3 regions of the Vibrio scophthalmi genome follow, and region 1 is predicted to be linked to each of the others. Evidence: predicted binding sites of a transcription regulator. Region 1 holds the regulator's gene; each other region holds the start of a gene.
What was found. The regulator CRP, encoded in region 1, controls carbon source genes, mostly activating them, when cyclic AMP is high. The targets are predictions, from matches to a motif close to TGTGANNNNNNTCACA.
Positions count from the first base shown of each region.

Region 2: the regulator CRP is predicted to act here: its motif matches at 3,202-3,217, upstream of RJD38_RS11225 (NupC/NupG family nucleoside CNT transporter).
Region 3: the regulator CRP is predicted to act here: its motif matches at 8,520-8,535, upstream of recB (exodeoxyribonuclease V subunit beta).

Region 1 is NZ_CP134271.1:1,704,504-1,714,940, forward strand. Features, by position in the region: gene RJD38_RS07765 (phosphoglycolate phosphatase) at 1-85, shown strand, start outside; gene trpS (tryptophan--tRNA ligase) at 202-1,218, shown strand; gene RJD38_RS07775 (aminodeoxychorismate/anthranilate synthase component II) at 1,387-1,965, shown strand; gene RJD38_RS07780 (aspartate aminotransferase family protein) at 2,459-3,673, shown strand; gene astA (arginine N-succinyltransferase) at 3,734-4,753, shown strand; gene astD (succinylglutamate-semialdehyde dehydrogenase) at 4,779-6,236, shown strand; gene RJD38_RS07795 (DUF1338 domain-containing protein) at 6,347-7,138, shown strand; gene crp (cAMP-activated global transcriptional regulator CRP) at 7,358-7,990, opposite strand; gene RJD38_RS07805 (phosphoribulokinase) at 8,234-9,103, opposite strand; gene RJD38_RS07810 (YheU family protein) at 9,298-9,510, opposite strand; gene RJD38_RS07815 (hydrolase) at 9,553-10,437, opposite strand, start outside.
Region 2 is NZ_CP134271.1:2,426,146-2,436,582, reverse strand. Features, by position in the region: tRNA gene RJD38_RS11235 (tRNA-Arg) at 115-191, opposite strand; gene folD (bifunctional methylenetetrahydrofolate dehydrogenase/methenyltetrahydrofolate cyclohydrolase FolD) at 502-1,362, shown strand; gene RJD38_RS11225 (NupC/NupG family nucleoside CNT transporter) at 1,942-3,141, opposite strand; gene RJD38_RS11220 (LysR family transcriptional regulator) at 3,369-4,313, opposite strand; gene RJD38_RS11215 (lytic murein transglycosylase) at 4,378-5,352, opposite strand; gene RJD38_RS11210 (YcgL domain-containing protein) at 5,379-5,660, opposite strand; gene minC (septum site-determining protein MinC) at 5,843-6,505, shown strand; gene minD (septum site-determining protein MinD) at 6,526-7,338, shown strand; gene minE (cell division topological specificity factor MinE) at 7,345-7,608, shown strand; gene adhE (bifunctional acetaldehyde-CoA/alcohol dehydrogenase) at 8,525-10,437, opposite strand, start outside.
Region 3 is NZ_CP134271.1:692,916-703,352, forward strand. Features, by position in the region: gene mltA (murein transglycosylase A) at 1-187, opposite strand, end outside; gene RJD38_RS03065 (DUF2850 domain-containing protein) at 277-699, opposite strand; gene argA (amino-acid N-acetyltransferase) at 860-2,197, shown strand; gene RJD38_RS03075 (hypothetical protein) at 2,443-2,631, shown strand; gene recD (exodeoxyribonuclease V subunit alpha) at 2,677-4,791, opposite strand; gene recB (exodeoxyribonuclease V subunit beta) at 4,788-8,408, opposite strand; gene recC (exodeoxyribonuclease V subunit gamma) at 8,762-10,437, opposite strand, start outside.

The sequences.
Region 1 (10,437 bases):
CGGTGAAGCTATTTCAGTCTCAGAGCCAGATTTTGTCGCGGATAACATCGCAGAATTACTCGAAGTGATCGCTGTTTCTGCCTAAGCGCAACAAAAGATCTTTCAAAATACTTATCAATGAGTACACTGAGAAAACCGTCCAGCTAAAGGCTGGACGGTTTTTTCTATTTTATTAAATTAAGAATTCAAAGGAATCCATCCATGAGCAAGCCCATCGTATTGAGTGGCGTTCAACCATCAGGTGAACTAAGTATCGGTAATTACTTGGGTGCTCTACGTCAATGGCAACAGATGCAAGATGATTACGATTGCCAATACTGCGTGGTTGACCTGCATGCGATTACGGTTCGTCAAGACCCGAAAGCACTGCACGAAGCAACCCTAGACGCATTAGCAATCTGTCTTGCCGTTGGTGTTGATCCACAGAAGAGCACGCTATTTGTTCAGTCACATGTACCAGAGCATGCTCAACTTGGTTGGCTTCTTAACTGCTACACCCAAATGGGTGAACTGAGCCGTATGACTCAGTTTAAAGATAAGTCAGCGCGTTACGCGAACGATGTGAATGCGGGCCTATTTGGTTACCCAGTGCTAATGGCTGCCGATATTTTGTTGTACGGCGCGCATCAAGTCCCTGTGGGCAATGACCAGAAGCAGCACTTAGAATTGGCTCGCGATATCGCGACGCGTTTCAACAATATCTACAGCCCAGAAGCGCCAATCTTCCAAGTGCCAGAACCGTACATTCCACAAGTGAATGCGCGTGTAATGAGCTTGCAAGATGCGACGAAGAAGATGTCTAAATCAGATGATAACCGTAAAAACGTTATTACTTTGCTTGAAGAGCCTAAGTCGATCATTAAGAAGATCAACAAAGCGCAAACGGATGCTGAAACGCCACCGCGTATTGCCAGCGATTGGGAAAACAAAGCGGGTATCTCAAATCTAATGAGTCTGTACTCGGCAGCAACGGGTATGAGCTTTGCTGAGATTGAAGCGAAGTACCAAGGCGTAGAAATGTACGGCCCATTTAAGAAAGATGTAGGTGAAGCTTTGGTGACAATGCTTGAGCCTATTCAAGCAGAATACCACCGTATTCGTGCTGACCGTGCTTATATGGATCAAGTGATGAAGCAAGGTGCGGAAAAAGCCTCAGCTCGCGCAGCCGTGACATTGAAGAAAGTTTATGAAGCGGTAGGTTTTGTTACTCGCCCATAAGCGGGTCAATTAAGTCAGTCTATTCATGAATATTTAAGGCCAGCGCAATGCTGGCCTTTTTATATGATCCACATCAGTCGTCTATCGGCAGACGATAAGTTTTACTTTGCCTTTGTGGCGCACTATTGCACAATACGCCTCCAATAAGTGGAGAGCTGTATTTCTGTCATGTTGCTGATCATCGATAATTACGATTCGTTTACCTACAACCTATACCAATATTTTTGCGAACTTGGCGCAGAAGTGCAGGTAGTGCGAAACGATAAAATTGATTTGGCTGGCATTGAAGCTTTGCAACCCACCCATCTGGTGATATCTCCTGGCCCATGTACACCCAATGAAGCGGGCATCTCATTAGCTGCGATAGAACACTTTGCCGGTAAGCTGCCGATTTTAGGGGTTTGCCTTGGACATCAAGCGATTGCTCAGGTATTTGGTGCTGAAGTAGTTCGAGCACGACAAGTGATGCACGGTAAAACCTCACCGATTCGCCATACTGGCCGTAGTGTCTTTCAAGGACTGAATAATCCGCTAACGGTCACACGATACCATTCATTAGTCGTCAAAGCTGACTCACTAGCGGATTGCTTTGAATTGACGGCTTGGACTGAGAATGAAGATGGCAGCATGGATGAAATCATGGGCTATCAACATAAAACCTTGCCGATTGATGCGGTGCAATTTCACCCAGAATCCATCAAAACGGAGCAAGGCCACCAGTTGTTGGCAAACTTCCTCGCTCGCTAATCACTCAGTAAATTATGGCTACTTTGTTGCTGTCCGAGATGCGGTTAAAGGCAGAGGTGGATCACCTTTCTTAACATTGTTGCCGTCATCGCCGTTATCTAATTAATCTGCAAAACTATTCGTTATGTCGCGGTTATTTCGCCACTGTGTTGCGGTATTTTGCGCCATCACTTAGTCGCCTCGTGAAGCGGTTCCACCTTGCATCACTTCTATTCTACTAATCCTATCAACTGCGATTAAACTTCTGCTTATAGCAAGCATAATAATAAATCGCTTCTCTCTTTCGCCGTTGTGGTGCATAAATAGTCATCTATAGTGATGCGACTTGATCTGTATTGAATTTAAAAAGCATAAACCACTATTGAAAAGGTTAATTAAATGTAAATACAATGCCGTATTGGTCAATGTGCAATATAAATTCTGGTTTCTATACTTATTAGTAGATGTGATATGCCTAACTGACATTGGCTGCGGTATTAAGAGGGAATGTGCGATGACGGAAGAAATGCAAGTACAACGCGATTTATTTGATGAGGTGATGGTGCCTTGTTATAGCCCGATGGAGATGGTTCCAGTAAAAGGCGAGGGCGCGCGCGTTTGGGATCAGCAAGGTAATGAGTATATCGACTTTGCTGGCGGGATCGCGGTGAGTTGTTTGGGGCACTGCCATCCGGCAATGGTGAAAGCATTAACCGAGCAAGGGCAGAAAATATGGCACCTTAGCAATGTGATGACCAATGAGCCTGCTTTGCGCTTAGCAAAAAAACTGACCGATCTGTGCTTCGCCGATAAAGTCTTTTTTGCCAACTCGGGCGCGGAAGCGAATGAAGCGGCTTTAAAATTGGCTCGCCGTTATTCTGCTGATGTGTATGGTGCCGAAAAATCAGAGATCATTGCCTTTAAACAGGGTTTTCATGGCCGCACCTTCTTTACCGTAACTGTCGGTGGGCAGGAAGCTTATTCCGATGGCTTTGGCCCAAAACCTGGCGACATTACTCACCTTCCATACAATGATGTTGAAGCGCTACGTCAGCATGTTTCGTCGCGTACCTGTGCGATTATGATGGAACCTTTGCAAGGTGAGGGCGGCATCATTGAACCGAGTGAGGAGTTTGTTCAAGCGGTTCGTGAGGTCTGTCAGCAGCACAACGCACTATTGATTTTCGATGAAGTACAAACGGGCAACGGACGTACCGGCCACTTTTATGCATATCAAGGCTTAGGCATTACGCCAGATATTTTAAGTACCGCTAAATCACTTGGCGGTGGTTTTCCTATCGGTGCGATGTTGACCACTACTAAACTGGCTGAGCACCTAAAAGTGGGCACCCATGGCTCAACTTATGGGGGGAACCCTCTTGCTTGTGCAGTAGCAGAAGCGGTTGTGGATGTGGTTAGCCAGCCGGAAACCCTAGCGGGCGTGGCGGACCGTGAAGCGCTATTTCGTCAAGGATTGGCTAAGATTAATGATAAGTATCCAATATTTAGCGAAATCCGTGGAAAAGGGTTACTACTCGGTGCTGCGCTCAATGAACAGTGGCAAGGGCGTGCGCGTGATGTGCTCGTGGCTGCGGGAGAACAAGGTTTGATGGTGTTGGTTGCAGGGCCAAATGTGGTGCGTTTTACCCCATCATTGGTGATTAGCCACCAAGATATTGCTCAAGGATTAGAAAAACTGGAGAAAGCGATCGCTTCACTAGTTCAATAATATCGCAAGAGGTGAGGTTAGCCATCAGGTTAACCTCCCAAGCATCAGGAGGGAGTATCGATGCTGGTTGTTCGTCCTATCGCTATGTCAGATTATGATGCGCTGCATACCTGTGCAGTGGAATCCGGTCACGGTTTTACATCACTTCCGGTCAATGAAGAATTGTTGACCAACCGAATTACCCACTCTGAATACAGCTTTGCTAAACCGAATGTGAGTGAACCGGGCGATGAAGGCTACCTGATGGTTGGCTTTGATAGTGCTAGCGGTGAAGTTGCTGGTTGTACAGGGATTGAAGCGGCGATCGGTTGGGATGTGCCATTCTATTCTTACCACATCAGCACCATCGTTCACTCCTCGCCGAAGCTCGGGGTCAACAATGTGGTGAAGTTGCTGACCTTTGGTAATAACTACACTGGCTGTAGTGAAATCTGCACCTTATTTTTGCGACCTAAATTTCGCGGTGGCAATAATGGTCGATTGATGTCGAAATGCCGTTTTCTGATGATGGCTGAACATCCCCATCGCTTCTCTAAAACAGTCTTTGCCGAAATGCGTGGTGTTTCCGATGAAGAGGGCAATTCCCCTTTTTGGCAATGGCTGCAAGAACACTTCTTTTCGATTGATTTTACCTTAGCCGATTACTTAACAGGTATTGGTAAGAAAGGCTTTATTGCCGACCTAATGCCAAAACTCCCCATCTACGTCAACTTATTGAGTAAAGAAGCGCAAGCGGTGATCGGCCAAGTGCATGACAACACCAAGCCCGCTTTACGCTTACTAGAAAAGGAAGGGTTTACCTGCCGTAACTATGTCGACATCTTTGATGGTGGCCCTAGCGTGGAATGTGATCGTGAAAATATTGAATCGGTACGTCACTCATTTCGCGGCAAAGTGCATATTGATCAGCACGCCAGTGCACAAGATTTTTTGATCAGTAATACCTCATTTGAACAATTTCGCGCGGTCGCAGTGAAAGCCGCGTTTGATCAAGCAACAGATACGGTGATTATCTCCAGTGATGTCGCCAATGCCTTGCAAGTACAGCAGGGCGATAACGTGCGTTTGCTTCCCCTATAAAGCTACAGACTCTAAGGAATTGGTTATGTCACATTGGATTGCAGGACAATGGATCGCCGGACAGGGTGAACCGATGAGTTCAATTAGCCCTTATAACGGCGAGCTGATTTGGCAAAGTGATAGCGCCACTGTCGCTCAGGTTGATGCGGCGGTAAGCGCCGCAAGAGAGGCGTTTTTATCATGGAGGAAGACGCCTTTTAGTGAGCGCGAGAGGCTGGTATTACGCTTTGCCGAGTTAGTGAAACATCATTCCGAGTCGATTGCAGAAATGATTTCGCTGGAAACTGGTAAGCCATTATGGGAAACCCGAACAGAAGCGGCGGCCGTTGCGGGCAAAATCGCTATTTCGATTCGTGCTTACCATGAGCGAACTGGCGAGAAGAAACGTGAAGCCGCAGGGAATCAAATCGTACTGCGCCACCAACCACTTGGCGTGATGGCCGTTTTTGGCCCATATAACTTTCCGGCCCACTTACCAAATGGTCATATCGTCCCAGCGTTACTCGCTGGTAATACGGTGGTGTTTAAGCCTTCTGAGCAAACTCCGGCGACGGGGGAGTTTATGATCAAACTATGGCAAAAAGCAGGACTGCCAGATGGAGTGATTAATCTTATTCAAGGCGCGAAAGAGACCGGAGTGGCGTTAGCCCAATCTAAAGGTATTGATGGCTTGTTGTTTACCGGGAGTGCGAATACGGGTCATCTGCTCCATCGTCAATTTGCCGGACAACCGGACAAGATGTTGGCATTGGAAATGGGCGGTAATAACCCGATGGTCATCTCACCTCACTATGGTGATGTGGATGCGGCCGTGTATACCATTATTCAATCGGCCTTTATTAGTGCTGGTCAGCGCTGTACTTGTGCGCGTCGACTTTACCTTCCTAGTGGTGAAAATGGTGATGTGTTGCTGAATAAGTTACTCAGCGCGACGAAAAAGATCGTCATGGATGAGCCATTTGCCGACCCCGCCCCTTTTATGGGCTCACAGATATCTTTAGCCGCCGCGCAGGCTATTTTGGCGGCTCAAGCTAACTTGCAGTCATTGGGTGGGGTGAGTTTAGTCGAAGCCACCGCAGGTGATGCTGCGTTCGTCTCACCGGGTATTATTGATGTCAGCGAGATTACATCGCTACCTGATGAAGAATACTTTGGACCACTCCTGCAAGTGATCCGTTATCAAACCTTAGAGCAAGCGGTGGAGCTTGCAAATGATAGCCGCTTTGGTCTATCAGCAGGATTGGTGACAACCCAAGAGAGTGAGTGGGCCTATTTTGTGGAACATATTCGCGCTGGCATCGTTAATCGCAATCGACCGCTAACCGGCGCGAGCGGTGATGCACCATTTGGCGGGCCAGGAGCGTCGGGAAATTTACGGCCAAGCGCTTACTACGCAGCTGATTATTGTGCTTATCCGATGGCCTCGGTGGAAGGGGAACAAACCGAACTTCCCGAGACATTGAGCCCGGGCTTATCACTGTAATTAACCGACCATCGAAAAGGCCAGAGAAAATGCTCCACTGGCCTTTTCTTTTACTACACTAATAATCCTTACCAAGAATATCGAGACAAAAATAATTCCAAGGAGGCGTTATGACGCCAGAACGACTGTTTGAATCATTATGGAATGATTATATTGCACGCTTATGCCCGTCAGCTGGAAACGTCCACAAATTATTGCAACGCAACGAGCCATTGATCAACGACCATATTGCTCTACGTACCTTTAACCTTTCCCCTGTCGCGTTAGAAGTATTGGCGAAACCTTTTATTGAACTGGGTTATCAAGAGGCGGGGGATTACCAGTTTGAAAGTAAAAAATTGCTGGCAAAGCATTATGAGCACCCTGATACCACGCAACCCAAGGTATTCATTAGCCAACTTAAAGTGGAGGAATGTTCAGAGCAGTTGCAACAGATTGTGCAAAAGCTAGTTGAACAGGTGAATCCAACTGAGATGCAAGGTGAAGCCTTTCTATATGCAGGTCGACCTTGGCAACTGAGCCATAACGATTATTTATTGTTGGCCGAAGAGAGTGAATATGCGGCTTGGTTGGCGGCTCATGGTTATGGCGCGAATCATTTCACAGTCAGTGTCAATCAACTTGAGCAGTTTGATGAGGTTCAACAGGTGAATGATCATCTGTCGTCAGTGGGGTTTGTCATTAACCAAGCGGGTGGGGAAGTCAAAGGTTCACCTGAAGTACTGCTAGAGCAATCATCAACCATGGCCGATAAAGTACAGGTCGAATTTGATGATGGCGTGGTGTTGCTGCCTGGTGGTTTTTATGAGTTTGCCAAGCGTTATCCGATGCCCAATGGTGAGTTATACCGTGGATTCGTCGCCGCCTCTGCAGATAAGATCTTTGAGAGTACTAACGGGTAACAGTATGTTATTGCGATGGATGTTAAAACAGGCTTTGTAAGCACTAGCCTTACATTTGTCATTCCATAGAGCGTGTTAGCGCGAGTAGGGAATCTTGTTTTTCGTTGTGGAAAGAGAGATCCCCAACTCGCTCGTTCCTCACTCTTGAGGATGACAAGTTCCCGAAAAGAAAAAGCCACCCGAAGGTGGCTTTATAAATCTTGCTTAATTCAATGTGAATTAACGCGTACCGTAAACAACGATAGTCTTACCGTGAGCAGAGATTAGGTTCTGCTCTTCCAGCATCTTCAAGATACGACCAACGGTTTCACGAGAACAGCCAACAATCTGACCGATCTCTTGACGAGTGATCTTGATTTGCATGCCGTCTGGGTGAGTCATTGCATCTGGTTGTTTCGCTAGGTTTAGTAGCGTTTGTGCAATACGGCCAGTTACGTCTAGGAAGGCTAGGTCGCCTACTTTTTGGCTAGTCACTTGTAGACGACGAGCCATCTGTGAAGACAGACGCATTAGGATATCAGGGTTTACCTGAATCAACTGACGAAATTTTTTGAACGAGATTTCCGCTACTTCACAAGGAGATTTAGCACGAACCCAAGCGGTACGCTCTTGATCTTCTTCAAATAGACCAAGCTCACCGATGAAATCACCTTGGTTTAGGTAAGAAAGGATCATCTCCTTACCTTCTTCATCTTTAATAAGTACGGCAACAGAACCTTTAACAATGTAGTACAAAGTTTCTGCTTTTTCGCCCGCGTGGATTAGCGTGCTTTTTGATGGGTACTTATGAATATGACAGTGTGAAAGGAACCACTCTAATGTTGGATCGGTTTGAGGTTTACCTAGAACCATAATATCTCACTTCCTCTGCAGGGTACGCTTGCTGCTTTCCATAATTTAGCTGGGCCCGAAATCGGGATAACTAGGCTAGGAGCACTTAAATGAGTGCTGCAAGCTATCTTGTGTTTCGGTTTCAAATAGTATCCTTTTTCCGGAACGATTTCTTGATTTTAATCGGGTCCGAGAGACTATTTCCTAAGCAAAAACGTGCACATGATCACGGTATGAAAAGTAATCGTGTTCTAATGCTGATTTTTAGCCAATTTTTCCAGTTTCGATTAATTGCTGAAGAATCGGTCTGACGATTAACTCCATTGCAAAACTCATTTTACCGCCAGGCACAACTAAGGTGTTATGACGCGACATAAACGAGCCATCTATCATTGCTAATAGGTAGGGATAGTCAACGTTTTTAAAACCACGTAGGCGGATTACAACAAAGCTTTCATCTAAGCTTGGAATCCCCTTCGCATCTAGCGGGTTTGAAGTATCAACGGTTGGCACACGTTGGAAGTTGATATGGGTACGTGAAAACTGTGGGGTGATGTAATTGAGGTAATCGTCCATCGAACGCACGATTGAATCCATCACCGCTTCTTTGGAGTGACCTCTATCACGAGTATCGCGAACAAATTTTTGAATCCACTCAAGGTTAACGATAGGTACCATACCAATCAAAAAGTCGACATGCTGGGCGACATTAATATCCCCATTCACCACGCCACCATGCAGTCCTTCGTAGAACAGCACATCACTGTTTTCTGGCAGGTCTTGCCAAGGCGTAAATGTGCCTGGCATTTGATTGTAGGGAACCGCTTCGTCGAAGGTGTGTAGATAGCGACGGATCTTACCGCTGCCATCTTGGCCATATTGGTGGAAGAAGTCGGCTAAGCCGGGGAAGTCATTAGCTTGCGGGCCGAAGTAACTAATATGACGACCTTGTTCGCGTGCTTTACGAATTTCTACATCCATTTCTGGGCGAGTAAATCGATGGAAGCTATCGCCTTCCACCCATGCAGGCTTGATGTCCATCATATTGAACATTTTACGAAAGGCTTCAGAAGTGGTGGTCGTTCCGGCGCCAGAGGAACCGGTGACGGCAATGATCGGATGCTTTGCTGACATGACAAACCTTGTCTAGTGATAACGTTCCTGTGATTACTCGAACTTAACCTTTGTCGATGACAAGCATGTTAAGTTCGAAAAGCATTACAGTTTGGACGCATCAATATAACATAATTTAACCTTTTCGCATCTTCTTCGTGGGAAAGACTCGGTTAGAACTGCGGACTCAGTTCGGTTTCGTTATTAGCGAACCATTAGAACTTGTGGCGTAATTGCACATCGACAGTTTCATGCAATTCAGAGAAAACGATGACCGCTTCTCCTGTCTCAAGTTGCTGCTTAACTTGATCAATTTTATCTTGTACTGAGATTTCAATTTCGCCGTAGTCTGTTCCTTCTCGTAAAACAAACTCTCTAAGCAAGCTCTCCAGTGTTTCTGGTGCGATCTGCTGCCAAGGAACAATCATAAATACCTCTTTATTCTATGACCTTGTATCGGTGAGGCTCGATTATGCCGTTTTTAGTGCTTGATAGTAAGCGGGGAGCATCTCTTCCAGCCAAAAGCGGGGGTTCATGACACTGCCAGTGACAAAACCCACGTGTCCGCCTTTTTCAAATAGGCGGTAGTGAATATTCTCCGGTAGGACAAAATGCGGAATGACCGCATCGGTCATAAACGGATCATCTTTGGCATGAATGATTTGGGTTGGCAATTTGATTTGCTGTAGGCGATGAATCCCAGAGCAACGCTGATAATAATCATCGGCATCTTGAAATCCGTGCAGCGGTGCGGTGATCAAATCATCAAAATCATACAATTTGGTGACTCGTTTGATTGATTGATAAGTCAGCCCTAACTCACCTTTTAACAGGTGGTGTTTACGCAGTGCATTACGTTTGAGAGAACGCAGTAGGTAGGTTTTATAGATCTTAGAAAAGCCTTGTTCGATGCGCTCAGAACAGGCGGATAGATCGAGCGGGGCAGACACAATGGAAGCGGCATCCAAGAGCGGATTATCGGCGTACTGGGCTAAATAGTTGGCCAGCATATTACCGCCAAGAGAAATACCAACCGCGACTTTGACTCGATTAGGGTATTGCTGATTGAGGTACTCTAAGAAAAAACGCGCGTCTTCGATTTCACCTGAATGGTAGGCGCGTGGTAGACGATTGGGCTTACCGCTGCAACCGCGAAAATGCATCATCACCGATAGCCAGCCTTCTTTGGCAAAGGCATGCATCAGACCATTGGCATAAGGGCTATAGAAGCAGCCTTCAAGTCCATGAAACAACACAAACAGGGGTTTCTCTTGCGCGGCTGTTGTTTGGCTATCTTCACTCCATGCTAGATCGAGGAAGTCACCATCTTGGGTATCAAGGGTTTGCCAAATCGG
Region 2 (10,437 bases), 720 kb from region 1:
TTTTATAATATATACAAGTGCACGTCAAGTGCACAATAAAGTACAGACGAAAAAAAACCACCGCTTTGAATTCGGTGGTTTTTTATCTTAAGTCGTTAAACTTAAGAAGAAATATGGCCGAGGTGGAGGGGCTCGAACCCCCGACCACAGACTTAGAAGGTCCGTGCTCTATCCAACTGAGCTACACCCCGGCAGGTATATCACTGTAACTTACTTACGCACTGCTATCTTATACTATATAAGAACCTGCGACCACATCCTTAGAAGGGACGTGCTCTATCCAGCTGAGCTAAGGGCGCGCTACAGGGCAGGATTATACGAGTTAGAACGCGCAACACAAGACCTTTTAGTAACATTCTGATCTGAATGCTTAAAAAAAGGGCAGCGCTGAGGGCTATGATTAAAAACACCACGAAGCAAACGTTTGCTTATAGATGTTCGTCAAATTTTTTGCGACAATACCCCGCGTATTACTCGCCATTCTATTTCTGAAGGAAAGTCATGACAGCTCAAAACATTGATGGGAAGTTGATATCGCAAACTGTGCGATCTGAAGTTGCTGCACGAGTGAAAGCGCGCAAGGAAGCGGGTTTACGTGCACCAGGTTTGGCTGTGGTTCTTGTGGGTGAAGATCCCGCATCACAGGTGTATGTAGGCAGCAAGCGTCGCGCTTGTGAAGAAGTTGGCTTTGTTTCAAAGTCATTCGATTTACCCGCCACAACCAATGAACAAGACTTACTGAGCTTGATCGATGAATTGAATGGTGATGACACGATTGATGGCATTCTAGTACAGCTACCTTTGCCTGCCGGTATTGACACCACACACGTGTTAGAAAGAATCCACCCAGAAAAAGATGTTGATGGTTTCCACCCATACAATGTCGGTCGTTTAGCTCAACGTATTCCAAAGCTACGTTCATGCACACCGAAAGGCATTATCACTCTGATGGAACGCTACAACATCGAGATGCGTGGTAAACATGCGGTTATCGTTGGAGCTTCTAACATTGTTGGCCGCCCAATGACGTTAGAGCTACTTTTGGCTGGCTGTACCACCACAACATGCCATCGCTTCACTAAAGATTTAGAAGGCCATGTACGTCAAGCTGACGTGGTTGTCGTCGCGGTTGGTAAGCCTAACTTTATTCCGGGTGACTGGATTAAGAAAGGCGCGGTGGTAATTGATGTTGGTATTAACCGTTTAGATAGCGGCAAGCTGGTTGGTGATGTGGAATATGCTAAAGCCAAAGAGCACGCAAGCTTCATTACCCCTGTTCCAGGTGGTGTTGGCCCAATGACAGTTGCGAGCCTAATTGAAAACACCATGATGGCGTGTGAGCAGTTCCATACGGACAAATAAAAATTTGAGAGGCGAGAACGCTCCGCTTCGAGAATATGTTCCACAGACTGATGAATAACCGAAGGGTTGGCGATGATCGTCAGCCCTTTTTTGATCGATAGAGAACGCTGCGCTCCGAGATTTTAGATGCGAGAATCGAAAGGCAAATCCACATAAAGATTTTCGGTGATCGAAAATAACTACCTCACCCTACTTCGTCATCCTCGAGAGGGAGGAACGACTGAGTCGGGGATCTCTGGCTTCGGCGCACATAAATCAGATTCCCTACTCGCGCTTCGCGCTCTATGGAATGACCAAAGGGTTAAAGGCGCTGCGCTTAGAGATTTGGGAAGTGAGGATAGTGAGAATAGTGAGAGCGCTACGTTCCGAGAAGCGAGACTAGCGAGAACGCTTTGCTCCGAGATTTTAGATGCGAGAATTGAGAGACGAGAAATGAAAAAGCTATGCTTGGTATTCAAAAAAGGGGTTAGCGTAATACGCTAACCCCTTTGAATTCTTAACATACTCCTCACAATTCTCACCGTGAGGCGCAGGCGAATTTTCTAGAATCTCAATTCTAAACTCTCGACTCTAAAAACCTTAAAGGCTCAGAATCACACCGGCAAGTGATGCGCTCATCAAGTTTGCCATTACGCCCGCCGCAATTGCGCGGAAGCCGTATTGAGAGATGAAAGTACGCTTTTCAGGTACGATACTGCCCAAGCCGCCGATCAACATCGCCATGGTTGAGATATTAGCAAAGCCACACAGTGCAAAGGTCACGATCGCTTGTGAATGTTCACTTAGTAACGGTTTCACTTCCATTAATTGGATGAAAGCCACGAATTCGTTAACTACAATCTTGTTACCAATCAAAGAACCCGCGATAGTCGCCTCGCTCCATGGCACGCCAAGTAGCCATGCAACCGGTGCAAATAGGTAACCAAGGATCAGTTCAAAACTTAGATCGATACCCACTAGGCCACCAGCCCAACCAAGAATACCGTTTAGCAGCGCAATCACACTGACAAACGCAAGTAAAGTTGCGCCTACCGCTACCGCGATACGTAAACCAGACATCGCACCATCAGCCATCGCTTCAACAACGTTAGTCGCTTTTGGCATTTCAACGTTCTCAAGTTCAACTTCTGGAGCAACAGTTTCACTTTCTGGCATCATGATTTTTGCCATTAAAAGGCCCGCAGGGGCAGACATGAACGCAGCGGCAATCAGGTAGTTTAGATCGACACCCAGTGATGCATAACCCACTAACGTGCCGCCCGCAACAGATGCCAAACCACAGGTCATGACTGTAAAGAACTGCGAATCTGTCATGTGTTTTAGGTAAGGCTTAACCACCAATGGCGCTTCAATCATACCCACGAAGATGTTCGCAGTAGCAGAAAGCGATTCTGCACGACCAATGCCCAGCAATTTTTGTAAACCACCACCGATAAGGTTAATCACTTTTGGCATTAGGCCAATGTGGTACAAACCAGAGATTAGTGCTGAGAAGAAGACGATAATACCTAATACATTAATCGCAAAGGTAAAGCTGCCTGTTGCCAAGCCACCAAATAGGAACGCAATCCCTTCTTGGCCATAGTTGATCAAGTTTGATACTGCGGCAGTCACATTACCTAACGCATCTTTACCTGCTGGCACATAAAGCACTAACAAAGCGAAAGAGACTTGTAGCGCAAATGCGAGTGATACCGTGCGGTAATTAATGTTTTTACGGTTGGTTGATAACAACCATGCGGTGAGCAAAATCGCCACAATACCTAAGATTGAGTTCATAAAATGAATCCGACTAAAAAGGGGGAACGGGAAAGGCATCGGATGATAGCGGCGAAAAAATGAGATGCAAGTCACACTTGTTGCGAAGTTGTAGTTCTCAGTGGTGCTTTTTGCACCACTTATTTAACCTGCTGTTTTATATAAGGATAAACGATTGCTCTAACGATTTATTTCCAAATGGAAAAGATGTTTCCAGCTTTGGAAATAATAAACCTTGGTTTGACGGGCTAGTTAGGTCGGCTAATGTAGGGGGAAAGTTGAACATCCCAATAGCAAGGGTTGCCAATTTTATCTTTGATAAATTCGATCACCGCAGAGGTTTTCTTCGGCAGATAATGGCGACTTGGATAGACGGCATAAAACGGCATGGTTTGGCTGGCTTTCCACTCTGGTAACAATTGAATAAGCTGGCCATTTTTAAACTCATCGCGGATCAAATACGTGGCCAAATAAGCAATACCCCACCCTGCAACGGCTGCATCACGCACCGCTTCGGCCAAATCCACTGAGTAGTTACCCGATACTTTAACATTCAACTGCTGCTCGGAATTCACAAAGGCCCAATTGGTGTAATCGCGCTCCCAGCTACGATAAATTAAACAGTTATGATCGCTCAGATCGTGCGGATGAACGGGTGCAGTGTACTGCATTAGGTAGTCTGGTGAGGCTGCAACCACAAACTGACAATCAGCAATACGACGAGCAATATAGCCTTCAGGCAGATGCTCGTTGTTAGTGATCCACAGATCAAGACCTTCTTCGAGCATATCAACCTTATAATCGAACAAGTGAACTTCTACTTGTAAGTTCGGATATTGCTCTCGCAGCTCTTGGATCGCAGGGATGATATGCAAAGTACCAAACGATTGAGAAAGCCCAAGTTTAACAAGCCCCTCCACTTCATCTCTCTGGCTTTCAATTTCATTTTGCGCTTCATCAATGATCTTAACGATCTTTTGGCAATGTCGATGAAAGCGCTCACCCGCTTCAGTGGCCGTGAAACTGCGCGTAGTTCGTTGAACTAACTTCACTCCAAGCGATTGCTCTAGCAGCGCCAGCTGTTTACTGACGTGCGAAACCGACACGCCCAAGCTTTTGGCCGCAAGGGTGAAGTTTTTATGTTTAAGCAAAGCGGAAAAGACCACCATTTGCGCGGCTCGATCGGAAAGCACTGCATCTCCTAAAAATGAAAGGGGCTCAATGAGCCCCTCAAGATAACACGTTTGAATAGAACGCTTAATCTAACATAATGCGGTCAGCAAGATGGCTAACAGCCAATGCGAAGTAGTAAGAGCGGTTCCACTTCATTAAAACATTGTAGTTGTTGTAAACAAGGTAAACGCGACCATCAGCTTGATCCGGTGCGGTTAACCAAGCTTCAATATCGTTATCTAACTTGGGTAATGGACGGCCATCATAACGGGTGACGCCCAACTTATTCCATTCGGTCAAGGTTTTCTGTTTGCCTTCTACACGACCCTCAATGCTCATATCAAAGTTAGCAGGCAGTTTTACTTGGCGACCCCAAGTATATGAATCATCCCAACCAGATTGGCTTAGGTAGTTCGCGGTTGAAGCAAACACGTCTGCTTTGGTGTTCCAAATGTCTTTCTTACCATCGCCGTTACCATCCGCAGCGAAGCTTAAAAATGAACTTGGCATAAACTGACATTGGCCCATCGCGCCGGCCCAAGAGCCTTTCATATCATCAACGTCAATGTGGCCTTGATCGAGGATAGTCAGTGCTGACATCAGCTCTTTACGAAAGAACTCTTCACGGCGTCCTTCATAAGCCATCGTCGATAGCGCATCAACCACGCTGTAGTTACCGGTGAATTTGCCAAAGTTACTTTCTACGCCCCATAGCGCGACAATAAATCTTGGCTGTACACCGTACTCTTCACCAATACGAGTCAGCTCTGCTTTGTGTTCTTTGTATAACTCTTTCGCTTGTTTTACTTTCCACTCTGGCACAGCGCGCGGGATATACTCATCTAAGGTGAGCTTTTTCTCTGGCTGATTGCGATCTGCTTTCACAGCACGTGGTTTAAAAGTAACGTCGGCAAAAGCACTGGTGACTATCGGTTCTGAGATGCCGTTTTCCAATGCTTGGATTTTCAAGAGTTCGACGTACTGCTCAAAGCTTTTTTCTTGAGCAAATACTGAAGATGTAATGGTTAAGCCTAGTACGACTGACAGTAGTTTTTTCACAATTGCCCTCCTTGAGCAATCCGATCTTATTCAGATTTCTGACGTGCTTTTTGTTCTTTGTATTCGTCTAATAAATTTTTTGGTGGCGGCGGCAGTTGTAGGAAATAGCCTTCGTCGTTCATCGATTGTTTCACTTTTTCGACATTCACTTGTGCTAGGGTACGACCTTCAAGTTTCACCACCATCACCATGGTAGGTTTACCAAACATTTGCATTAGCTGGTCAGGAACTTGTGAAAAATCGTCCTTTTTTGGCACATATAAGTATGCACCTTCTTTTTTCGAACTTTTGTAAATAGCACAAATCATGGGAAGCCTTTAATCCATCTTAGTTTAAAGAATATCAATCTTAAGTCATTTTTGGGAAGAAAACGCCCAAATGAGAGCAAGATAACTTGCTGACCGTATGCGGGGAATATAACATGACACCCCTACTCTCAGGCAACGTCATTTCTACGACGGCGATAACCCAATGAGGTCCAAAGTAAAAGATGTCACATACCCCGGATTTAAAAGGTAGTAGTTTTACTTTGTCAGTTTTGCACCTTTCTGACAACGATGTCGAAAAAACTATTCATTTTCTGAAAGAGAAGGTCGAGCAAGCTCCCGCTTTTTTCACATCAGCGCCAGTGGTGATCAATGTTTCCCTTGTACAAGGTGATATTGATTTCTCAGTATTGAAGCAAGGTATTTCCGATGTCGGTATGATCCCGGTCGGCATTACGGGCAGTAAAGATAAACGCACCCAAAATATGGCAAGTGAAGCGGGCTTTGCGATTATGTCGGCGAGTAAATCGCCAGCGCAAGCACCGGCAACAATGGCGCCCACTAAGATCATTCGTACTCCAGTACGATCTGGCCAGCAAATCTACGCCAAGGATGCCGATCTCGTGGTGCTCAACCACGTGAGTGAAGGCGCGGAAGTGATTGCTGATGGCTCCATCCACATTCATGGTACATTGCGCGGTCGTGCAATTGCTGGAGCCAATGGTAATAAAGGCGCAGTCATCGTATGTAATAAATTACATGCAGAATTAATGTCTATTGCAGGACACTATTGGCTTACTGAACAATTTGCTGAAGAATTTTGGCAACAAAAAGTTTTATTTGGTTTAGATGATGACTCGCTAAAGTTTGAGTTGTTGACGATTTAAAAGATTATAAGGAATAAAGAATGGCACGCATTATTGTCGTCACGTCAGGTAAAGGTGGTGTGGGTAAAACAACCTCCAGCGCTGCGATTGCCTCAGGCCTTGCGCTAAAAGGGAAAAAAACTGCGGTGATCGATTTTGATATCGGTCTACGTAACCTTGATCTTATCATGGGTTGTGAGCGCCGCGTGGTGTACGACTTTGTTAACGTCATCAATGGTGAAGCAACGCTAAACCAAGCGATGATCAAAGATAAGCGCACTGATAACCTGTTCATTCTGCCGGCTTCTCAAACTCGTGATAAAGATGCGCTAACCAAAGAAGGCGTAAAACGTGTTCTTGATGAGTTAGACGAAATGGGCTTTGACTTTGTTATCTGTGATTCACCAGCAGGCATCGAGCAAGGCGCGTTGATGGCACTGTACTTCGCAGATGAAGCGATTGTGACCACTAACCCTGAAGTCTCTTCTGTACGCGATTCAGACCGTATTCTTGGCATTCTAGATTCTAAATCAGTTCGCGCAGAACAAGGTTTAGAGCCTGTTAAGCAACACCTTCTGCTGACTCGTTACAACCCTGCACGTGTAAACCAAGGCGAAATGCTAAGTGTTGAAGATGTAGAAGAGATCCTACACATTTCTCTACTGGGTGTTATTCCAGAAAGCCAAGCAGTACTGAATGCATCAAACAAAGGTGTACCAGTAATTTTTGACGATCAGTCTGATGCAGGCCAAGCTTATGCAGATACCGTTGATCGTCTATTGGGTGATCAAATTGACTTCCGCTTCCTAACTGAGCAGAAGAAAGGGATTTTCAAACGACTATTTGGGGGCTAACACGGCATGTCATTATTGGAATTTTTCCGTCCACAAAAAAAGAATTCTGCAAACTTAGCCAAAGAGCGTTTGCAAATCATCGTTGCTGAGCGTCGCAGCCATGATGATCCGGCACCGTCATACTTACCGCAACTTAAAGAAGACATTCTAAAAGTGATCAGTAAATACGTTGCCGTTGATCCTTCAATGGTTGATCTGACGTTTGAACACAAAGACGACGATATCTCTGTGTTAGAGCTCAACGTCAAGTTGCCAGACGAAGAGAAGTAAACGCTTCTCCGCGAATTAAAGAGCCGATGCCAACGCATCGGCTTTTTTGTGCGAGCGAGAAGCGAGAGCGAAGAGAACGCTGCGCTCCGAGAGTTTAGAGGCGAGACAAAAAGAAAGAAACGAGAGGCGAGAGCGAAAACCTAAGCGTTGCCGCAAGACAAACCGCTCACCCAATGCCGTCATCCTCGAGAGAGAGGAACGACCGAGTCGGGGATCTGCAACTTCACCGCACAGAAGCAGATTCCCTACTCACGCTACGCGCTCTATGGAATGACCGAAGGGTTATAGCCACGAGAGGTGAGAGAAGAACGCGACGCTGCGCTCCGAGAGGCGAGACGGAAAAAGAGCAGGACGCTGCGCTCCTAGAAGCGAGATGAGACGAAAAGAAAGAAGCGAGATATGAGCGCGTACAGCTAAGCTTTGCCGCGAGACACACCACCCGCACGATTTCGTAATCCTCGGGAGGGAGGAACGACCGAGTCGGGGATCTACAACTTCACCGCACAAAAGCAGATTCCCTACTCGCGCTACGCGCTCTATGGAATGACCGAAGGGTTATGGCTATGAGAGAAGTGCGGGACGCGAGAGTCGAGACGAACAAAAAGCAGGACGCTGCGCTCCGAGAAGCGAGACGAGAGAAAAGCAGGATGCGAGAGGCGAGAGCGCAAACCCAAACTTTGTCGCGAGGCAAACCACCCGCCCGATTTCGTCATCCTCGAGAGGGAGGAACGACCGAGTCGGGGATCTCTCGGCTCTTTGCTCTCGTTTCTCAATTCTCTACTTCTCCACTCTCAAAGCGCAGCGCTCTCAATCCGTTCTAAAGAAAAAAGCCCCTGTCTTTCGACAGGGGCTTTGCACTTTTCCGATAAAGTAGATTTCGTGCTAGCGAAAACCTAACTCATAGCTGGGACTTAAATTAAGCGCCCGCTTTTTCTTTCTTAGCTTTAGCTGGTTTTGCTTCTTGGTCAGCTTTCTTCTTGATAACAGTTGTACCTTCGAAAGTTTCGCCTTCAACAAATGCAGTGCCAAAGTAAGAAGCAGTTAGAACTTCTTTTAGCTCGCTGATTAGTGGGTAACGAGGGTTCGCACCAGTACATTGGTCATCGAACGCTTCTACTGATAGCTCTTCAAGTTTCGCGATAAAGTCAGCTTCGTTAACACCTGCAGCTTGGATTGATAGTGGGATATCCAAATCAACTTTAAGCTCTTCTAACCAAGTTAGTAGACGTTCAATCTTCTGAGCAGTACGGTCACCAGCTTGGCTTAGGCCTAGATGGTCAGCAACTTCAGCGTAACGACGACGTGCTTGTGGACGGTCGTATTGAGAGAACGCAGTTTGTTTAGTTGGGTTATCGTTCGCGTTGTAACGTACAACGTTAGAGATAAGTAGTGCGTTAGCAAGACCGTGTGGTAGGTGGAACTCAGCACCTAGTTTGTGTGCCATTGAGTGACAAACACCTAGGAATGCGTTCGCAAATGCCATACCAGCGATAGTTGCTGCGTTGTGCACTTTCTCACGAGCGATTGGGTCAGCAGAACCATTTTTGTAGCTTGATGGTAGGTATTCTTTAAGCATCTTAAGAGCTTGCAGAGCTTGACCATCAGAGTATTCGTTCGCAAGAACTGATACGTAAGCTTCTAGAGCGTGAGTTACTGCATCGTAACCACCGAACGCTGTTAGCGACTTAGGCATGTTCATTACTAGGTTCGCATCAACGATAGCCATGTTTGGCGTGATTTCGTAGTCAGCTAGTGGGTACTTAGCACCAGTCTTGTCGTCTGTAACAACAGCGAATGGAGTAACTTCTGAACCCGTACCTGAAGTTGTAGTGATACATACAAGCTCAGCTTTTTGACCCATTTTAGGGAACTTGTAGATACGTTTACGGATGTCCATAAAGCGCATTGCTAGTTCTTCAAAGTGAGTTTCTGGGTGCTCGTACATAACCCACATGATCTTAGCTGCGTCCATTGGAGAACCGCCACCTAGAGCAAGGATTACGTCAGGTTGGAAGCTCTTCATTGCTTCAGCACCTTTCTCTACTACAGATAGAGTTGGATCCGCTTCTACATCAAAGAATGTTTGAACTTCGATACCTTGAGCTTTTAGTAGGCTTACTACGTCATCAGCGTAACCGTTGTTGAATAGGAAACGGTCAGTTACTAGGAACGCGCGTTTCTTACCTTCTAGGTCGCCAAGAGCGATTGGAAGGCTACCACGACGGAAGTAGATTGATTTCGGTAGTTTGTGCCACAACATATTTTCAGCTCGCTTCGCAACAGTTTTCTTGTTGATTAGGTGCTTAGGACCAACGTTTTCAGAGATAGAGTTACCACCCCATGAACCACAACCTAGCGTTAGTGATGGTGCAACGTTGAAGTTGTACAGGTCACCGATACCGCCGTGAGTTGTTGGGATGTTGATAAGAATACGTGCAGTCTTCATCTTGTCACCGAAGTAACGGATGCGGTCTGCGTTCACGTCTTGGTTAGTGTAAAGACCAGATGTATGGCCGATACCACCGATTTCTACCATTGTTACTGCTTGAGCAACGGCGTTTTCGAATGAAGACGCACGGAACATACCAAGAGTTGGAGATAGTTTCTCGTGAGCGAATTCGTCATCGTAAGATACTTCACCTAGGCCTTCACCCACTAGAATCTTAGTATCAGCTGGCACTTTAACACCCGCCATTTCAGCGATTGCTACTGCAGGTTGACCTACGATTTTCGCATTTAGTGCGCCATCGATAAGAAGCACTTTACGTACCTTATCTGCGTCTGCTTTGCTTAGTACGTGACCTTTGTGAGAAGCGAAACGCTCTTTCA
Region 3 (10,437 bases), 1.0 Mb from region 1:
ATTTTTCGACTACTTGCTCCGCTTGCTTATGAAATTCAGTAAAATCACGGCTACTGTTTGACTGCACTGAATCAACGCGATTAAGCGTGGTTTTAAATTCGCCATCGCGGTATTGCTGAGCAAGTTCGGTTGGCTGAGCGCAGCCAAATAGCAACGAGGCCGTTGCTAAGAAAAGGTATTTTTTCATTACGAATAAGAGTCCATTAACGCCAAGTCCTGAGCATGACAAACTCTTACTAGCTGAGTCAACGCAAGGATCGTTAATGAGTGTGAATTTTAAAGAGTTTTGACATAAACCGGCTGATAAGCCACCTTGGTGTCCAGCTTCATTGAACTAAAGTTACCAAGGCCAAAGCGAAAAACCCGCTCCTCAGTGCCATGTTGATAGCGGAATGTCTCGCCATCAAAACTGAATTTTGTGCTTACGACGCCCCCGTTCACGGTCACGCCTGACTGATTAATCACGATATTCTCAGCTAGGTACGGAGCGACGTTATCTTCTACCCAGGTGCCATAAATAAGCGTAGGGGGGTGCGATACTTGCTGATATTTGTTATTGAGCCACAAGCCACCTTGAACAATCCCATAGGCACATATCAATGCAACCACCAAAGCTGCGACATTCATCCATTTACGAGGAAAGAAACGGCCACTTTGAGCTTGTTTAGCTGTTATATTATTTTTGACGCTAATATTCATAAACCAATGACCTAATGGGGAAAATTATTCTATAGCATGCTCTTTTCATGCTCACAATCTCACAAAAGTGTTTATTGGGTCTCTATTCCAAAAAACCGCTTGCCTAATTGAGAATAAATTTGCACTATAATCACATATAAATTCACAGATGGATTGTAATGTGAAAATACGTAGCACCGCATTAGTTAAAGGATTTCGCCAATCAACACCTTATGTCAATGCTCACCGAGGGAAAACCATGGTGGTCATGCTGGGTGGTGAAGCGTTTGCTGATGATAACTTTAAAAATATTATCAGTGACTTAGCCTTACTCCACAGTTTGGGAGTTAAGATCGTTTTGGTGCATGGTGCGCGACCACAAATCAACGCTATTTTAGCCAAAAATCAAATCACCAACGACTACCATAAAGGCGTTCGCATCACTGATGAAACCAGTTTGTCGCTAGTTATGCAGGCTGCGGGGCAATTACAGCTTGCGATTACCGCCCAGCTCTCGATGAGCTTGAGCAACACGCCGATGGCCGGGACACAACTCAATGTGGTTAGCGGAAACTTTGTTATCGCTCAACCTCTTGGCGTGGATGATGGCGTCGATTACTGCCACAGTGGTCGCATTCGTCGTATCGATATTCAGGGCATCAACCGTATGCTCGATCAAGGTTCGATTGTACTGCTTGGACCTATCGCTAGCTCTGTGACTGGCGAGTCATTCAATCTACTTTCTGAAGAAGTCGCCACCCAAGTCGCGATCCGTTTAAATGCTGACAAGCTGATTGGCTTTTGTTCTGAGCAAGGCATCATCGATGAAAATGGTTCTGTCGTGGCAGAGCTTGTGCCGCGAGAAGCAGAAAGTGTGTTAGCGAAATTAGAAACCGATGTTGACTATTCTCACGACAGCGCCTCAGGGACACTGCGTTTTCTTCGCGCAGCCATTACCGCCTGCCGAGCCGGTGTGCCACGTAGCCACCTTGTTAGCTACAAAGAAGATGGCGCGTTAATCCAAGAACTGTTCTCTATTGATGGTATTGGTACTCAGGTTGTTTATGCCAGCTCTGAACGCGTGCGCGTTGCCAACATTGATGATATCGGCGGCATCCTCGATTTAATTCGCCCACTGGAAGAGCAAGGCATTCTCGTGCGCCGTTCGCGTGAGCAGTTGGAGCAAGAAATTCATCAATTCACCATCATTGAAAAAGATGGCCTGATTATCGGCTGTGCTGCCCTGTATCCTTATCTTGATGACAGCATGGCAGAAATGGCTTGTGTGGCAATCCATAAAGATTATCGCGATGGTAACCGTGGCTTGATTTTACTCAATTATATGAAGCAGCAGTGCCGCCAAGAAGGGATTAATCAGTTGTTTGTGTTAACCACACACAGTCTGCATTGGTTTAGGGAGCAAGGTTTCTATGAGGTCGGGGTGGAGCAATTGCCATCACAAAAGCAAAACCTCTATAACTACCAAAGAAACTCAAAAATATTGGCCACTCGTACCTAGAATTAAACTCTGAACTAACTTATTAAAAATTAAGCAAAAACAGTTCAATATTTAATAAAAATGGCCACTTTCCGTGTCCATTGTTGGTTTTTTGTCTCAAATATAAGCTTTATTTCATATTCTTTGTTGGTTACTATTTGCCCGTATCACATTACTTCGCACTATTGATTGGATTCAATTTCAACTAGCTTGCTAGACCGCACGGATTGCTTTGGTAGATATCAACGTCAACTAAGAGCATCAATATGAAAACTATAATTTGTAATTCTCTACAGAGCTTCTGGGACATGGCAGAAAACGAACTGCTGATCGGCCTTGATGTGCACTGTGTGTTTCCCACCTCAGATCGACTAAAGAAATTTATTCTCGACTATCAACAAAAGTACCAAATACGCAGTATCTCTTTTACCGCCGCTTTTAGCTCGGTTAACTAACTTTATTCACTGCGACACCAAGGATGGTGACGAAATCTCCGCTCATTAACCTTTTAATCTCATCACCAAACCACTTGCACGCTCTGTCATCACTTTAATCCCTCGTTTAACCACCTCTGGCTGTGCATACAATGCCAATCGTTTTTTGGCGCGAGTAATGCCGGTATAAATCAACTCACGAGTTAAAATAGGGCTAAAATCTTTTGGCAGAATCATTACGGTAAATTCAAATTCGCTGCCTTGTGACTTATGTACCGTCATCGCATAAGCGGTTTGATGCTCTGGTACGCGGCTTGGCAACACCGATTTGACGCTGCCATCTGGTAATTCAAAAAACACTTTTAAGCGCGGTTCTGCAAGTGAATCATCCAGCATACAGATGCCAATATCACCGTTATACAAGCCTAGTGCATGATCATTACGAGTGATCATCACCGGACGACCGTGATACCAAAGTTCATCTTGAGTTTGGATGCGTTTTCGCGCCACCAGCGCGCGCTCAACACGGTGATTTAAACCACTCACGCCAAAGTCCCCTTCACGCATCGCACACAATAAGCGACAGCGCGCAAAAGCATCTAACCCTGCTTTGGCTTGTTGGGTAATACTTTCTATTTCACCACTGTCAGGATGAACTAAGCGTTGGGCAATACGTTTAAGATAGTGGCTGTATTCCGCCACCATGGTTTGGATTAGCTGATTGTAGTGCTGCATATCAAGCGGGAACTGTTCGATATCGTCAAAACCGCGCTGCCATACCGCATCTAATTGATAGGCCGATCCGGAGTTGACCGCTTTTGCCAACTGACCAATGCCTGAACGCGCATCGAAGCGATAGCTTTTTTGTAGCATACACAAGCTATCCCCAACTCGACTGCCTTTGTTATTTTGATTGGCTGTCGCTAAGGTCGTATAACCGGATAATTGTGCGATCAATTCACCTTGTGCACTGCTGTAACCAGAATGATAGAAAGAACAGATATCGCCGAGTACCGCCCCCGCTTCGACTGAGGCAAGCTGATCTTTATCGCCCAATAAAATCAAACGGGCATGTTTTGGCAAAGCATCCACTACCTTGTACATCATCGGTAAATCGACCATCGAGGCTTCATCCACCACTAAGATATCAAGATGTAACGGGTTCGCTTGGTTGTGACGAAATTCAGCGCTGTTTGGCAATGCGCCCAACAATCGATGTAAGGTGCTGGATTCGGTTGGGATCGCGGCTTTCAGCTCTGGGCTAACCGGCAGTTGGTCGACCGCTTTACCAATTGATTCGGTCAAGCGCGCCGCTGCTTTACCCGTCGGTGCCACCAGCTTAATCGTTGGGGTGTGACCACTCTGTTCAGCCTGCTCAATCAGGGCTGCCAGCAGTTTAGTTACCGTGGTCGTTTTACCAGTACCAGGGCCTCCCGATATCACCGCAAAACGCTTAGTGAGTGCAATCGCCGCCGCCACTTTCTGCCAGTTAACACACGCCGCCTGAGGAACAAGTTGCTCTAGTGGCGCAAGCTGTTCGGCACGTGTGGCTTGCAACAACACTTGATCAATTGCGCTCCAATCCAGTTGGCTTTCATCGACCACATCAAGGTGATCGCACACCATTTGCTGGCGCTGCACCTGATTTAATCCACTCGAACGCGATAAGGCGGAAAACAAGAAATGGTCACTGCGCGCAAACAAGTGATCGAGCAATTTGGCGAGTTTTTGTACTTCGGTAGGCTTTAGGATCATGGCAACCCCAAAGCTGGTTAGCTTCTCTGCCAACGTCACTTCATAGTGCCAATAACGGTGTAGATATAACCTTTCACCATCAAACACCAAAGGCAATGGATCAGCATTGTGTGCGACTGGCTTGCTCACCCATGGCGACTGTTGCAGCAACGCTGCCCAATCAATGGATAAGAGTTGTTGGTTTAATGCTAATGCCGCCTCGCCATATAAGCCTATTTTAGCGGCAAGATCGACCGCTTGCCCTTGCATATCATGCAGTGGCAAACAGATGTGGCCTTTGCCTAGCTCACTGCTGAGCACACCCGCGATAAACGCAAGTTCAACATGCTGAGATTTGGCCGCAATAAAGCGCGCAAATTGATAATCAAGCTGACGAATTGAGCCCTTTTCGGCTAAGCGCTTGAGAGTTAGCATTAATCCACTCATAGACCTAACTCCATTTGCCCTGCCGCGTTGTCGCGTCTTTCCACTATCTCGCCATCAATCAATTTATCTAACTCAGTTAAAAATTCAAAACTTGGTTTTGCGGAGAAAATGCCGTGTTGACCTTCGCCATCCATACCACGCAAAAACAGATAATAGACACCACCAAAATGGCGCTGATAATCATAATCCGCTACTCGACTACGTAAAAAACGATGCAGTGCCAACGCGTAAATTTGGTATTGCAGATCGTAACGGTGATCCGCCATCGCTTGGCGTAAAGCATCACCATGATAATCGGCAATCTCATCGCCTAAATGGTTCGATTTCCAGTCCAGTACGTAGTATTTACCTTGGTGCTCAAACACTAAGTCGATAAAACCTTTCAACATCCCCTGCACGGTTTGGAAGCCGAGATCGCCCGCTTTAGCTGACAATGGATCGTTACGTTGAATCACCCGGTTGAGTTCTGCCGAAGCCAATACTTCAATCGGCAGTAAGAATTCCATTTCCACCAAACGCTGCGCGGGTCCTTTTTGATTGAGGCGCAGATCTTTACCGTCCAATGGGGTCGCTAATACGGTATCAGCCAGTTGTTGCAAGATTGGCAGCCACTCTAATTCGAGCTGTTCACTCTCCATCAGTGCCATTATTTTGGCTTGGTTCTCTTCACTGTTCGCAGGCAAAGTAAACTCCACCTCTTCAAACAGCGTGTGCAAAAATGTGCCCGGACGTGCACCGCGAGGGAAGGTAAAGATTGAACGTTCAGGTTCAACTAACTCTTGTTCATCTTGCTCACCGGAGGAGTCAACATCGAGTCTTAATAGCTCACTAGAGGTGTCATCATGGTGGTGAGAGCCTTGTTTTACTAAACCAGAGTAACTGGTGATGCGCCAAGCACGATCAATCGCTTGGCTGAGTGTTTTGGCATGTAAGGTATGTTCAATTTCATCATCAGTCACAAAGGTTTGCTGATGCGATTCGGGTAATCCTTGCAGTGCAACGCACGATAATCCTTTGGTTTGCAGCTCAATCGCTTGGGTAAGATCATTCACGCCACCTGCTTGGCCATTTTGCAATAAATAGCCCATGGCACTGTGATGCACACCCGTTGGTTCTTTGGTTGAACGGCCATTACGTAGCGGCGCAGCACCAATAAAACAGCCGTAAACGGCACGGGTTAACGCTACGTAGATCAAACGCAAGTCTTCCGCGAGACGCTCTTTATCCGCTTGCGCTAACGCGGCTTTATCTTGGTTGATATCCAAAATGGTGCGATCGCTTTCGGCGTCGTAATATTTGGCTTCACTCGCTTCGCGATAGCTCAATACAAACGGCAAAAAGACCAAGTCATATTCCAAACCTTTCGATTTATGGATAGTGACGATCTGCACCAAATTACGCTCAGATTCCAAACGCTGAATTTGGTCTTCGCTACCACCAAGGCCATTTTGCGCATCGCTAATCGCTTGTGCGAGCCAACGCAGCAAACCATGATCACTGTCGAGTTCACCACTGGCTTGCTGTAATAACTCACCTAAATGCATCAAATCAGTCAGGTTACGCTCGCCACTTTCCTCTTCTAGTAAACGCTCAGCGACATGACGCTTACTCATGACCGCGCGCAGCATCGGTAACACGCCACGTTGTAACCATAACTTGCGGTACTCTTTGTATTCATTCACCGCGTTTTCCCAAGCGGTTTCATCGTTGTTGAGCGCATCTAAACTGCCCGCATCGAGAGCGAACAATTCTGACGCCAAGCTGGCGCGCAGTGCACGATCGTTTTCTGGGGTTAAGACCGCTTGCAGCAGGCGCTGTACATCTTGCGCTACCGCCGAACTAAATACGCTGTCACGGTTAGAGAGATAAACGCTGGCAATGCCTTGTTTAGCAAGCGCCTCTTTAACCATGCGGCCTTCATTACCGGTGCGCACCAATACAGCAATATCGCCGGCTTGAATCGCCTTATCACCTTTATCACTGCTAAAATGCGCTTGTTGCTGCTGTGAAGCGCTTAAAATGGTCTGAATTTGATCGGCTGTGGCTTGCGACATCGCTTTAAGATATTCACCTTTAGCCAGTGGCTTTTCTTCCGCTTCTTGTAACCAATAGGTCAACGCGGGTTGAGTTTTTCCGCTTAGTGACCACGCACGTTTATCAGCACTTGGACTAGCCGCAACGGGAAGAAAAGGAATGTCTTGATCGTAGATAAAGGCGCTATCTGGCAAGGCAAACACTTGGTTTACTGCCGCGACCATATCAGCACTCGAACGCCAGTTAGTACCCAGAGTGAAATGCGAGGAAACCTGATTACGCGCTTTGATGTAGGTAAAAATATCCGCACCACGGAAGCCGTAAATCGCCTGCTTAGGATCGCCGATCATAAATAAACCGCACTCAGGATGAGAGAGATAAATTCGGCTGAAAATGCTGTATTGCAGAGGATCGGTATCTTGGAATTCATCGATCATCGCCACCGGATATAAACTACGAATACGCTCAGCTAATGCACCGAGTTCATCAGCGTCCATCGCGGCAGATAAGTTGGTCAGCAGATCATCAAACGATAACCACTGCTTTTGCTGTTTCGCTTTCGCTAAGCTAACACGACAATGCTCAATCGCATGGGCCAATAGTGGCGCTTTTAAGCTGATCGGCTGGCTAATAAAAGCTTCAACTTGAGCAAAGACAACATGCTCAGGCGCTTTGCCTTTGGGAGTTTTCTCAATCAACACATTTTGCGCAAAGCGCTCTAGCTGCTCAGGAAACTCGTAACCGTTGGTCTCACTACTTGCCCAAGCGCCGACGGCCTCTAACCAAGTTGGCAGGGACTTTTTGGTGTAGCTGCGTTTGTTGATATCAGACTCACTAATCAACGCTAGGAAGTCATCGCTACTTTCTCGCCATTGCGCTTTTAGCTGATCAATTTTAGCCAGATTCTGCTGATGTAATTCACTCAAGTCACCTTGCATCGCCGCCACCGAGAGTTGCAGGGGCGCCCCCGTTAAGTAACGAGAAACATCACCTAACAAAGCGGCTGGCGAACTCCAAATTGAACGTACTTCACCCGCCAGTTTTAGTGGCAATGGGTAGAAGTTACGACGCCAATAGTCCGCAACGACTTGCGCTTTAAGATGGCTTTCATCGGTGACAAATTCGTTGTTAAAACGACTGCCTGATTCAAAGGCATTTTGCGTGAGCATGCGCTGACAGAAACCGTGAATGGTATACACCGCCGCTTCGTCCATTTGTCGTTCAGCTTGCAGCAAGATCATCGCCGCTTGTTTATGGTCATCAATCTCTGCGAGTAAAGGTTTGATCACGGGATCACTGCTTTCACCGCGAGCAAAGGCTAATCGCGCATCATGAATACGCGCGCGAATACGATCGCGCAACTCAGCGGTTGCTGCTTCAGTAAAGGTCACCACCAAAATTTGATCGACCGTTAATGGCGTTTGATGACGACTCTCGCCACTTCCGTGCCCTAACAATAAACGCAAATAGAGCCCGGCAATGGTGAAGGTTTTCCCCGTCCCCGCCGAAGCTTCGATAAGTCGCGCACCATGCAACGGAAATGTCATGGTATCTAGTGAGGTGACAACTGAACACGATGTCATAACAATCAAACCTTTATGTAACTTCTGAATCAATTCATTCACACCTTCGAGTGTGACCTAGCCTTGATATTGAGTGTTTAACTGCCGCTAAATCTAAAGTGGCAGATTTAATGGGAGCGCTCTCACAGAACCTCCCCCAGTTAAGCTTTACTATCCGCGCCACGTGTTGAGCAAGTTATCAACTTCGCTGCAACCCACCGAATAATGGTCCCTCTGACCACTGGCCGCACAGCGAACGCCCTACACATTAATAACGATTTACTGGCGGCCAACCACTTCTCTGTGATTTCATCAAACAACCCTCAGGTAAATGGCTCTCACCAAACGAAAGGATTGCGACCGCCAACGCGTCGTTATTCATCATGCGCGTCTTTGACCAATAATCTTGGTGCTTGAATCACTAACGCCGCCAAGGTCCGAACTTCTTGCGCTAAAGCATCATTCCACTGTGGCCAAATACGACCAATGTAAGCATTGTTGCCTTCACCGCTACTCATAAAGCCGTCGTTAAACGCTTCGGCCATTTTTTTGAGCGACTTTTCTTCATCATCTGCCCAAGCGCCGCCGCGACTAAAGCCTGCTTCAATCGCTGCCAACGATGTTTTAGGGAAGTACGCCAACGGCTGAGTCATACCTTGATAGAATAATCGCACCAGTTCGGCCAACAGATTCTTGGCATAATCACCATCTTCGATCGGCGGGTAAATAAGATGTACGACGCCCTCTTTACGATCATAACCAATCATGTGAGTACGTTTTGCCACGCCCATCGCCGACATCGCCAAATGGTCAATCCACGCAGCCAAATAATCTTGCGGGCGAATTTTGCCACTACGATAACGTACTAAACCAGATTGGTAAGCTTGGGTGAGCCAACCTTGTAAAACGATCGGTTTGCCTTCACCCAGCAGGTCAAAATTAAGATTAATCTCAACATCATCCACCGGCGCACTAGTGACAAAACGCAGTGCTTCTACCAATTGCTCAGCTTGCACTCGGTTGGTATCAAACTCAATATCGCCAAATGCCCCCACCGGTAACTTGCCTTGGGCGCGTTGCTGATCGACAAAGTTTTGCACCGTTTGATCTGGATTACTATTGGCTTGCAATTGATCGCTCAGCAGTTGGTTTAGCAGCGCATCACGGATCTGGAAACTCTCTAAACCATCGAGAATAAACGGCTCTTCATCGGGCATAATTGGCAAAGGCGGTTCAAACATTACTTTTAAGCGACGGTTGAAGAAATACTGCACTGGTAAGCGCCAAAAACGCTGCAGTTCAACCAAATCAAGATCCAGTGGGTAGCTGACATCGGCCAGATAATCACTCAATTGACGATTGAACTCACCACTGCGCTGACCTTGACGGTTCGCCGCAGGCAACCACTCTTTGGCATAACTGCTGTAGCTAGAAAAGTCACTCGATGAATCACTAAACGCAGCAGGACTAAATGGCACCATCGCATGTTGGCGATGTAAGTTCGCTAGCAGCTTATCGCCAGATTCATCACAGCTCAGATCCGCATCTTCCGCCAAACGGTAGTTTTGGTGGCAATATTCCATCAATTCAGACACCAGTACCGATGGCACGCGCTCAGTGTTATCTTGAATCGAACGACCAACGTAGCTGATATATAAAGTTTGCTGCGCCGATAAGAGCGCCTCTAAGAACAGATAACGGTCATCATCACGGCGAGAACGATCTCCCGCACGAGTGCGCCCATTCATCAAATCAAAACCTTCAGGCGGCATCGAACGCGGGTAAACGCCGTCGTTCATCCCCAGCAAACATACCGCTCTAAATGGGATAGAGCGCATTGGCATCAAGGTACAGAAGTTCACTTGTCCAGCTAAGAAACGCTGGCTAACCCGGGTACCAGAGAGTTTGTTTTGTAGGTATTGAGAAATAATACTTGGCGCAAGTTCGGCCTGATAAGCGGCATCTTCTAACTGTTCTTTGAGCGAAGTGAGCGTGTCGCGAATCGATTTTAGTGCCACTTCACCTTCTAATTCTACTTGGAAGAAATCAT